Regions from separate parts of the Pseudoalteromonas sp. A25 genome, predicted to be linked through region 2. Evidence: predicted binding sites of a transcription regulator. Region 2 holds the regulator's gene; the other holds the start of a gene.
The links. Region 2 encodes ArgR, which controls arginine synthesis, uptake and breakdown. Its sites were predicted from a motif close to ANTGAATANNTATTCANT; they were not measured.

Region 1 (5,909 bases), 1.6 Mb from region 2:
ATCAAAACGACATCGCCTTTATCAACTTGATCTCCGGGCTTCACTTTAATTTTGAAAATATTACCAGCAAGAGGCGCATTCATTGTTTCGGATGAACTGACAGACGCAGATTGAGGGATCAACTCACTGTCTTTCACCTTCACTTCTTGTAATTCTCCACCTGGAGCAACGACTACGTCATATACTTTTCCATCCACTTGAACACTGTAGCGCTCAGGGGCTTTATTAGAAGAATTAGAAGCTGATGCTTGCGCTTGCTCTTCTGCCGCTTTAACGAGGCTTGGCTTAGGCTCAAATGCATCTGGGTTGTTTCTATTTTTCAAAAACTTCAAGCCAACTTGCGGAAATAATGCATAAGTTAGAACATCATCAATGTGTGCATCTGCTAATTGCAATTCTTCACCTTTAGCTAAGCCAAGAAGCTCAGTTTCAAGGCTGTCTAGCTCAGGCTCAATTAAATCAGCAGGTCTACATGTAATAGCTTGTGCATCATCTAGTACTTTAAGTTGCAATTCAGCGTTCACTGGAGCCGGTGTGGCACCATACTCGCCCTTGAGCACGCCTGCAGTTTCTTTTGTAATAGTTTTATATCGCTCGCCTGTGAGCACGTTAAGCACCGCTTGCGTACCAACTATTTGCGAAGTTGGTGTCACTAAAGGCAAAAAGCCAAGGTCCTCGCGCACGCTTGGGATCTCTTTGAGCACCGCGTCTAATTTATCTTCTGCACCTTGCTCTTTTAATTGGTTTTCCATGTTAGTTAACATGCCGCCAGGCACTTGCGCTAACAAAATACGCCCATCAACACCTTTTAAACTACCTTCAAATGCGGCATATTTTTTACGAACTTCTCGGAAGTAGCTGGCAATTTCTTCAAGCTGGGCCAAGTTTAAACCCGTATCACGTGCGGTTCCTTCCGTAATGGCGACCATAGTTTCAGTTGCGCTATGGCCATATGTCATGCTCATCGATGAAATCGCGGTATCTAGCATATCAATACCTGCATCTATCGCTTTTTGATATGTTGCTGTGCTCAGCCCTGTGGTCGCATGACACTGCATGGCAATTGGAATCGACACAGTGCTTTTCAAACCACTAATTAATTGTTCAGCATCATAAGGCTTTAATAAACCCGCCATATCTTTAATACAGATAGAATGACACCCCATTTCCTCAAGCTTTTTCGCTTGCTCTAACCACATATCCAAGGTATGCACAGGGCTGACCGTGTATGAAATGGTACCCTGAGCATGTGCACCCACTTTAATAGCTGCCCTGATCGCAGTTTCTAAATTGCGAATATCATTCATGGCATCAAAAATACGAAATACATCAACACCATTGTGATGAGCACGTTCAACAAACTTTTCAACTACATCATCTGCATAGTGGCGATAGCCTAGTAAGTTTTGCCCTCGCAACAACATTTGTTGTTTGGTATTTGGCATTGCTTCTTTTAATGCTCGGATACGATACCAAGGGTCTTCACCCAAATAGCGAATACAAGAGTCAAATGTTGCACCACCCCACGACTCAACGGACCAATAACCGGCCTTATCTAATTTCTCAGCAATAGGTAGCATGTCTTCTAAACGCATGCGCGTGGCAAGAAGAGATTGATGTGCGTCTCTGAGTACAAGCTCAGTAAGTTTTAGTTGTGACATTTTAGACCCCTGTTATTTTTTTATTCTGTACTGCGCAACGGCTGCGGAAATCGCTGCGATATGAGCGTTAGACACCCCTGCTGATGACTTACTTGTGGCTTTAGTCGGCGTATCATTGGATAATTCCGATCCAGCTAACTTAGCTAAATTTTTTACTGCAAAAATCAAAATAGACAAAAATACAAACACACCAACCATACCTGTGAGCATTAAGTTGGCTGCTTGTAATAATAAACTCACAATATCCATGCTGTTCCCCCTACAGACGCTGACACACAGCGCACCATGCTTTATTAGTCATTTTTTATAAATATTTATGCACCATCATAACAAAAGAATTTGACATGTAAATAACATTGTAAATTGGTCTTACCAAAACAATTAAACAACTAATATTCAAGGTGTTATGACAACAGAACAGTTAAACACGCTAAATTTCGCTTATAAATATGAAAAATATTCAGAATAGCAACTAAAAATAATACAAAAAATGTCAACCCACAAACATGATAACAACCACACTCGTCAACATTAAATTGGTCTTACCAAAAAGCAATTACTCCTTTATTCTACCCCGTGAATTGCAAGTCAATTGTCTAGTGGTTTCATACGCCGAATGAGCTACAATGCCCCTTTTGAGCTATGTTTGGAGCTATTGATGTTCACTGAAAAATTCACCCTAGATAAAAACTACTTTACCGAGTGTTTTGAAGAATCAGTAGCGTTCAGTGATAAAGCTAAACCCAAATATCCATTATTAGTATTTTTAATATTGTTAAGTGGATTAGCATGGTTTGTGCTCGAAAAGCCCTATGTCGCCAGTTTTATAGCGTTAGTCGCCTTGTTGGAAGTTGTGGCTTTTGTATATAGAAAACCGTGGTGGATAACGAGGCAAATGCTTTCAAGAGCATCAGGTAGTTTAGTCACTTTGCAAATAGATGAACGCGGTATCAGCGCTGTTAACCCCTATAAACAATACCAACTCACGTGGCAAGATGTTCAACAAGCACATAAAACTAATAAAGGTGTGGTATTAAAAACAAAACATGGAATGCAGTATATTTCCAAAGCTGTAATTAGCCCTGAGAGTTTTGACTATATATTAGAGCAGACAAAAATATAGCCACATCGTGGCTATATTTATCTTATAAGGTGTGTGGCTTACATGTTGCCAGTCGATGGGTTCGACTTCTCAGCCTGAATACGCATGTAGATTTCTTCACGGTGCACTGATACATCTTTTGGTGCATTTACACCAATGCGCACTTGGTTACCTTTTACGCCTAGCACAGTTACGGTTACTTCATCACCAATCATGAGAGTTTCACCGACTCGACGAGTTAGTATTAGCATTCTCTTGCTCCTGTATTCCAATAATTAAAAAGATTCCGCGTCAGAGTCATTTTAATGAAAAGTGAACGTAAAAGTAAGCAAAAACCTAGCTTTAGTTCACTTTAGCGCAAAAATGTTACATGTAATTGATTAACAGCACCGTGCAGCTGTGTTTCTGACACTAAGAATGACGCCTTAATTTCAGCTGTACTCATTAACTTGGGATAAATGTCTTGATCCGCTAATACAGTTAATGCACTTGCCAACACTTCTGGGTGAGACTTGATACCCATCCCAACCAACGACACTTTTGCTTGGTTTAATTCAAATACAACATCATTAATGGTGTGTGCAAACGGCTCTGACTGCAATAACGCCAAAACTGCTAGGTGATCATTGCGATGCACAGTAAAAGCATAGCCTAAAATATCCGCTTGGCGACACCATTGATGTAACATATCAACTTCAACTTGCAATTTTGCTAGTGCACTGAGAAATTGACTCAATGTTGCGGGCTCACTGATACTACACTGATATAACACGATATCTTTGTTTGTCGCTATTCCTGTAACAGCGCTATCAACCATACATTGTTCCTTATAACTTATCAAAGTACCCTGATCTGGTTTAAAACTCGATAACACTCTCAATGGAATTTGATAACGTCCAGCAGCTTCAACTGAGCGCAGATGCAACACTTTAGCACCTAAACTTGCAAGCTCCAGCATCTCAGAAAAGCTGATTTTCGAGAGCCTTCGAGCATCATTTACCATGCGTGGATCAGCGGTATATACACCGTCAACATCAGTATAAATTTGGCACTCATCCGCATGTAATACGCCAGCGACTTCAACAGCTGTAGTATCAGTACCACCACGCCCAAGCGTTGTGATGTTTCCTTCACTATCTCGCCCTTGGAAACCAGCAACAATCGCGATACGGTTATGTTCAAGCTCTTGTTTTAAGCGCTGAGTGTCAATGTGTTCTACGCGCGCACGGCCAAACATATTGTCTGTTTTTATCGTTATTTGGTCGGCCAATAAGCTCACCGCAGAATGTCCACGCTTAATAATAGCCATGGCCAACAAGGCGATACTTGCCTGCTCTCCAGTACTCAAGAGCACATCAAGCTCGCGAGCGCTGGGCACTTCATCTATTTGCTTTGCAAGATTTAATAAACGGTTAGTTTCGCCAGACATGGCAGAAACAACAACGACCACTTGATGGCCTTGCTGTTGGGTTTTAATGACATGCTCGGCGACGGCCTCAATACGCTCTATTGAGCCTACTGAGGTGCCGCCAAATTTTTGTACAATTAACGCCACGAGTTACTGAGTTTTCTCAGCAACCCATTGAGTAACGCTTGCAAGTGCAGCATCAAGGTTTTGTGGTTCAGAACCACCAGCTTGTGCCATATCAGGACGGCCACCGCCCTTACCACCCACCTGTGCAGCCATGTGATTTACAAGTTCACCAGCTTTAACTTGACCCACTAAGTCTTTAGTTACACCAGCTATCAAGCTTACTTTGTCACCATTAGCAACACCCAAAGCAATAACGCCTGAGCCCATCTTGTTCTTCAAATCGTCAACCATGCCACGCAGCGCTTTTGACTCTGTACCTGCTACGTTAGCAACAAGTAGCTTAATGCCGTTAACGTCAACTGCCGATTCAAGTAATGAGGCACCTGCAGCGCTTGCCAACTTATCGTTAAGCTGTGAGAGCTGCTTCTCTAAGCCTTTATTTTTCTCTAATAAGTTAGTTACTTTATCAAGCACATTGCTCATATCCCCTTTTAATAAGGCAGCAATGTCGTTAAGTTGTTGTTCTTGCTCTGCCACATAGTTAAATGCTTCAGCACCTGTCACCGCTTCAATACGGCGAACACCTGCAGCAATACCGCCTTCAGAAACAATCTTGAACAGACCTATGTCACCAGCACGCTTAACATGGGTACCACCACACAATTCAATTGAATAATCACCAATTGATACAACGCGTACTTCGTCATCATATTTTTCACCAAATAGTGCCATTGCACCTTTTTCTTTGGCTGCATCGATGTCCATTAGCTCTGTATTTAGAGCAAAGTTAGCGCGGATCTGCGCATTAACCATTTTCTCTACTTCACGCAGCTGCTGTTTTGTTACTCCTTCAAAATGCGAGAAGTCAAAACGTAAGCGATCTGGCATTACCAACGAACCTTTTTGTGCCACGTGTTCACCCAATACTTGACGAAGCGCTTCATGAACTAAGTGCGTTGCAGTGTGGTTTTTCTTGATATCTTCGCGGCGCGATGCATCAATTTGAGCCTCAACTTTCTCATTCACACTAATGCGGCCAGTCACTGTACCGTGATGTGCAAATGCATTACCTAGTTTGGTGGTATCTGTGACAACAAATTCACCATTGGCCACTTTCAATGCGCCCGTATCACCCACTTGGCCACCCGACTCAGCGTAGAATGGTGTGCGGTCAAGAACAACAATACCTTGCTGACCATCTTCTAACACAGATACGGCTTGACCTTCATGGAACAACTCCACAACCGTGCCAGAGTAATGCACAGCATCGTAGCCTTTAAAGTCTGTGGTTTTTTCAGACTTCAACTGCTCGTTGTAATCTGCGCCAAACTTGCCTGCTTGCTGGGCTTTCTTGCGCTGCACTTCCATGCATTCTTGGAAACCTTTTTCATCGATGGTCATGAAACGCTCACGCGCTACATCAGCCGTTAAATCCGCAGGAAAACCATAAGTGTCGTACAGTTTAAATACCAGCTCGCCAGGAATAACATCCCCTTCGATGCCTACCAAGCTCTCTTCTAAAATCGCCAACCCTCGGTCAAGCGTTTTACCAAACTGCTCTTCTTCAATGCGCAGTACTTTTTCAATGATTGCTTGTTGCTTAGCAAGTTCA
Region 2 (5,909 bases):
CGTAAACACCGAAAGCCCCCCACCTAAAGTAGAATATAATTTTATTGATCATGAGGTTAAGTCAGGTGACAACCTTGCAATTATCTTTAAAAGAGCTGGGTTTTCTGCGCAAACGTTACACCAGTTGGTTAACACCAATGAAGAAACACGTAAACTCACTAAAATTCATCCAGGTGAAGTTTTAAGCTTTGCGAAAGATCAAAGTGGCGAGCTTGTTCAGCTAAAATATGTGCTTTCAAAAACAGACACATTACTAGTGACACTCAATCAAAACGGCGACTACGACACAGCGATTCAAAGCAAAGAAATAGAAACGGTTGCCAAATCAGCAGGCGGTGAAATCTCTTCAAGTTTTTGGACCGCAGGGATCACTTCAGGGCTGTCTGAGCGTCAGATCATGAATTTTGCAGATATTTTTGGCTGGGACGTCGATTTTGCTAATGACATTCGTAAAGGCGACAGCTTCTCACTGATTTATGAGTCGCACTTTGTAGATGGCGAAGAAATTGGCACAGGCAAAATCATCGCTGCAGAATTTATCAACCAAGGTGAACGCTATAGCGCCATTCGTCACACTGATGGTAATTTTTACACACCTGAAGGGCGCAGCATGAAAAAAGCGTTCTTGCGTGCACCCGTTAACTTTAAATATATCAGTTCTAGCTTTAACCCTCGCCGTAAACACCCTGTAACTGGCAGAGTGACGGCACATAGAGGAATTGACTACTCAGCTCGCACTGGCACGCCAGTCGTCGCCTCTGGTAACGGAAAGGTAATTAAGTCTAGCTACAACCGACTAAACGGTAACTATGTGTTTATTCAACATGGTAGTAAATACGTTACAAAGTATCTGCACTTAAATAAACGTATGGTTAAAACGGGTCAAAAAGTAAAGCAAGGCCAAAAAATTGGTACTGTTGGTGCAACCGGTCGTGTAACTGGCGCTCATTTACACTATGAGTTTTTAGTAAATGGTGTACACCGCAACCCTAAAACAGTTCAGCTACCTAAATCTCAGCCATTGCCAAAGGATCAGTTAGCGCTATTCAAGCCAGTCGCCAAAGATTTGCTTACGCAGTTAGAGCGTAATAGAGAATTAAGATTAGCAATGAATAACTAATTTTAAACCCAATATTTAAGGCCTCAACCGAGGTCTTTTTTGTGACCAAAAAAAAAAGCCTGCATACTATGCAGGCTTTTCAAAAAACCAAACGGCTTATTTAGCCATAAAGTCAACACCCTCTTGGATGTCTTTGTGTAATGTTTCAAGCATATCTTCTTTAGCTTTTTGCTCAAACGCACTTAGCTCGCCGTAAGATAGGATTTCTTCAACACCATTTTGGCCTAAACGTACCGGGTGTGCAAAGTATGGAGCATCACCGTTTTCTACAGCAACATATGCGTAATCTACTACATTGCTCTCGCCTTGTAGGCCTTTAACTAAAGAGAAGCAGAAACGTGCAGCCGCAGCGCCCATTGAAAGTGTCGCTGAACCACCACCGGCTTTAGCATTTACTACTTCAGTACCTGCATTTTGGATACGTGGAGTAAGCGCAGCAACTTCTTCGTCAGTGAAAGTAACACCAGGAACTTGAGAAAGTAGCGGTAGAATTGTAGTGCCTGAGTGACCACCGATAACTGGTACTTTTACTTCAGATACATCAACGCCTTTAAGCTCAGCAACAAAAGCTTCTGAACGAATAACGTCAAGTGTTGTTACACCGAATACACGTGAAGCTTCATAAGTACCCGCTTTTTTGAATACTTCAGCAACGATTGGTACAGTGCCGTTTACAGGGTTAGTGATAACACCTACCAATGCTTTAGGACAGTTTTTAACAATACCTTCAGCCAATGTTTTGATGATGCCCGCATTTACGTTAAATAGGTCAGCACGGTCCATACCTGGTTTACGAGGCATACCTGCTGGGATAAGCACGATATCAGCGCCAACTAACGCAGCATCTAAATCATCAGCGCCAAAACCTGCAACTTTAACTGCAGTTGGAATGTGAGAAAGGTCAACAGCTACACCTGGTACAACTGGTGCAACATCGTATAGTGCTAGCTCAGAGCCTGCAGGCAAGCCATTTTTAAGTAAAAGCGATAGAGCCTGACCGATACCGCCAGCGGCACCTAATACAGCAACTTTCATGTGAATTCTCCATAATTTGAAGGTGGAATTAAATGAGCTGTAAAGATAATGAAAAGCGCCGCTAAAAACAAATTAATCCGAGTTATTTTCATGATTTTTTCGACTATAGTTGTAAAGCTTTACACACTGTAGTCTTTACGATTACTAAAACTCACCTTGTATTAAAGATAAGCAGTCGGCACAGTTGCCGAAAATTTGGGTAACTAGCCAGTTTTGTGTAAAATCCAATAAACCGCTTTAAATAGAAATAAAACCTTATGCAACCACAAGAAAAACAAGAAGCTCTGATCAAAGCCTTTAAAGCCCTGTTGAAAGAAGAAAACTTTGGTTCTCAAGGCGAAATTGTCGAAGCCTTAAAAGAGCAAGGGTTTGATAATGTCAGCCAAAGCAAAGTATCACGTATGCTTAGTAAATTTGGCGCAGTTAGAACCCGAAATGCTAAACAAGAAATGGTCTATTGCTTACCTGCAGAGATGGGCGTGCCGACAGCTAAAAGCCCGCTTCGTCAGCTTGTTATAGATATTATGCATAACGAAATGATGATTATTATTCGCACCAGCCCTGGTGCCGCTCAACTTATTGCTCGTTTACTTGACTCTTTAGGCACAGCCGATGGCGTGTTGGGCACAATCGCTGGCGATGATACGATATTTATCGCACCGGCTAAAATATCAGAAATTGATGCCACGCTTGAGCGTGTAAAAACATTGTTTGATAACGTTTAAATTAATATTTGTGAGCAAACTATTTTGCTCACTCTTGCTGCTCGCACAGTTTCGCCATATCACTTAAAAACTGTACAGATGGGGCAAAAAATGCAGCCCCCATATCAGCTTGACTGTAATCAAGTAATGGATCATAACAATTTGCATTACCTAGCCTAGAAGTTAGTACTTGCTCAAACGCAGCCCCATGAGCTGAGCAGCTTAGCCACAAGCTGCCCTGTTCAAAAACATCTCCAAAGGGCATACTTTGATCTAGCAACAGAGCCTGTCCTCGCTCATCTTTTAATTCAGTTAATGTGGCATGACTATCAGGCTGAGCAGGCTCAAGCAAAGTATTATCTAAACGCGTACGACCCATTATTTGCTCTTGCTCTGCCAAGGGTAAACGCTGCCAAGCATCAATATCAAATTTCACACGCATTACATGCAAGTAACTGCCTTGGTCGTCTAGTTTTTGTGGATTGTTAATCAGTGCCACTTGACGCTTAAAACGCCCATGGGGAGCATTTGCACCATAGATAAACCCGTTAAAGTCTCGCCCATCTAAAAATCTAAAGCCACGGACATGCGCCACCAGCTCCACACTAGGTGCCAACATATGCAAAACACTTTGAGCAAATAAGTAATTAACATCTTCTCTGTCAGAACGTATCACATACAAAAGATCGAACGGTTGAGAATGAATAACATGCTCTGAACTCGTTACATTAGGAAAGCTCTTGAGCTGCTCAGGAATGAATTCAGGGTAAATATGCGGCCAATATTGCGCACCAACCGCCACAAAACTAGATACCATAGATTCCGAAAAACGGTCACTCAACTCATTTTGCAAGCGTTCACAATTGGCTAGCGCAGCACGGACGGCTTCATCCTGACCTTCTAATACATTAAAAAACAAATGCAGCCCGTGTAGGTTTGCTTCAGCACAGACCCCTGATTGTGCTTGCGCCATGCTTTATCCTTTTATTCATCAAGTGTTAAGAAAAGAAATTTACCGCATGTGCCTTAATTTTTAAAGAGACAGGTTTATTTGTATCTAATAATTGCTCGGCAGGTGCTGGAACTTCAAGTTGTTGATCGCCCACTTTAATATGATAGACGTAATCTGTGCCAATAAACCTTTGTTGTAGGATCTCAACTTGACCCGTAGGGTCATTTACCAATTCTAAGTGCTGCGGGCGCACATATATTTGGCCTTGTTCGTGCGTATCAGGTAAAGCAGTTACAGACGTCACATCACCAAAATGAGTCGATACGCTTTGACCATTAAATCGATTGGCGTCTAGGTAGATCCCTCGCCCCAAAAACTCTGCAACCGTTTTACTTTTGGGTTTTTGAAACAATGTCTGAGCATTATCTAATTGGGCAATCTTCCCTTCATGCATAATCGCTAATTTATCTGCAAATGCAAACGCTTCATCTTTAGAATGACTAACAAAAATCGCTGACACCTGTTGATCTTTAATAATACTACGAATGTCGTTTATGAGCTGAAAGCGCACCTGAGTATCAATATTAGAAAATGGCTCATCCAACAACAACAAATTTGGTTTGTAAGCTAATGCTCTTGCAATCGCAACACGTTGCTGTTGACCACCCGATAGCTCATGCGGAAAGCGTTTTTCTAAGCCTTCAAGCCTGACCAACTCAACCATTTGCGCAACACGAGCTAGACGTTCGCGTTTATGTAATTTAGATAACCCAAAGGCAATGTTTTGAGCCACATTTAAATGGGGAAATAAGGCATAATCTTGAAACATCATACCGATATTGCGATGCTGTGGGGCAACAAACAGTTGCTCGTTACTCATGCATTGTCCGTGGATCACAACTCGGCCATGTTGCGGCTTAATTAAACCTGCAATAGCTTTTAATGTGGTGGTCTTTCCGCACCCACTGGCCCCAAGCAGACAAACAATTTCGTTGTGAGCAACACTTAAATCGAGTTCACTGATCACATTTTGCTGTTGATATTGATACGATATTTTTTCTAGGATGAGGCTACTCATTGGTTATGTTGTTCCATTGAACGATTGACGATATATAAAGGCACTAACCCGACCAACACAATGAACAACGCAGAGATAGATGCTAACTCTAACTGTTCGTCACTTACATATTGAAATACATGTGTTGCTAACGTTTCATAATTAAAAGGTCGCAATAGCAAAGCGGCAGGCAATTCTTTCATGCATTCTATAAATACCAAAAGTGCAGCGGTTAATATACCCCGTCTTAACATTGGAAAATGCACAAGGCTAAGTGTTTGCATAAGGTTTTTACCCATGCTTTGGCTTGCCATATCCAATGATGGGCTTATTCGTACGTAACTCGCTTCAACAGCGCCATGAGCTATCGCATAAAACCTTACTATATAGGCAAAGATCATCGCAAAAATACTGCCACTTAATAGTAAGCCAGGTTCATAGCTACTTTGTGCAAACCACTCATTGAGTTTGTCATCAAACAAAGTCAATGGTAATAACACCGCTATGGCAAGCACTGTACCAGGTAATGCGTATCCTGTACTGGCAAATTTACCTGGTACATACTTACTGCGGCTAGCGCCAATACGTTGATAAAAAACAACTAATAAGCTCATCAATACTGCTACCGCACTAACCCACAGCGCTACCTTCAAGCTTTGCCAAGCATAAACAAAGAATTCACTACTCCATGCTTGCTCAAAATAATCAATTGCATACCCCAACAGTACCGCAACGGGCAATGCAAATGCCAGTAGCAGTACCAATACACAATAACCAGTCGCCAACCAGGCAGGTTTACCTGTAAGTGTATAAAGCGCCTCCTCATTAATACTGGTTTGGCGCTCATGAACCACACTACTATTTCGGCTTGCCCGCTCTAACGCGAGTGCCACAAACAAAAACAATAACATAATGCCTGATATTTTTGCTGCCGCCGTTAATGAGTAGTAGCCCAACCACGTATCATAAACAGCCGTAGTTAAGGTACTCACTGCAAAGTAATGAACGGTCGCAAAATCAGCCATTGTTTCCATACTTATC

Region 1: a site for ArgR is predicted at 1,967-1,984, ahead of GDK41_RS03805 (OadG family protein). Genes of this name have one in related genera too.

The regions. Positions count from the first base shown of each region.
Region 1 covers NZ_AP021846.1:838,678-844,586, reverse strand. Annotated here, with positions in the region: gene oadA (sodium-extruding oxaloacetate decarboxylase subunit alpha) at 1-1,661, opposite strand, end outside; gene GDK41_RS03805 (OadG family protein) at 1,674-1,910, opposite strand; gene GDK41_RS03800 (YcxB family protein) at 2,320-2,784, shown strand; gene csrA (carbon storage regulator CsrA) at 2,823-3,014, opposite strand; gene GDK41_RS03790 (aspartate kinase) at 3,116-4,318, opposite strand; gene alaS (alanine--tRNA ligase) at 4,322-5,909, opposite strand, start outside.
Region 2 covers NZ_AP021846.1:3,089,607-3,095,515, forward strand. Annotated here, with positions in the region: gene GDK41_RS13325 (peptidoglycan DD-metalloendopeptidase family protein) at 1-1,120, shown strand, start outside; gene mdh (malate dehydrogenase) at 1,217-2,155, opposite strand; gene argR (transcriptional regulator ArgR) at 2,413-2,880, shown strand; gene GDK41_RS13340 (Dyp-type peroxidase) at 2,909-3,832, opposite strand; gene GDK41_RS13345 (ABC transporter ATP-binding protein) at 3,858-4,889, opposite strand; gene GDK41_RS13350 (ABC transporter permease) at 4,886-5,909, opposite strand, start outside.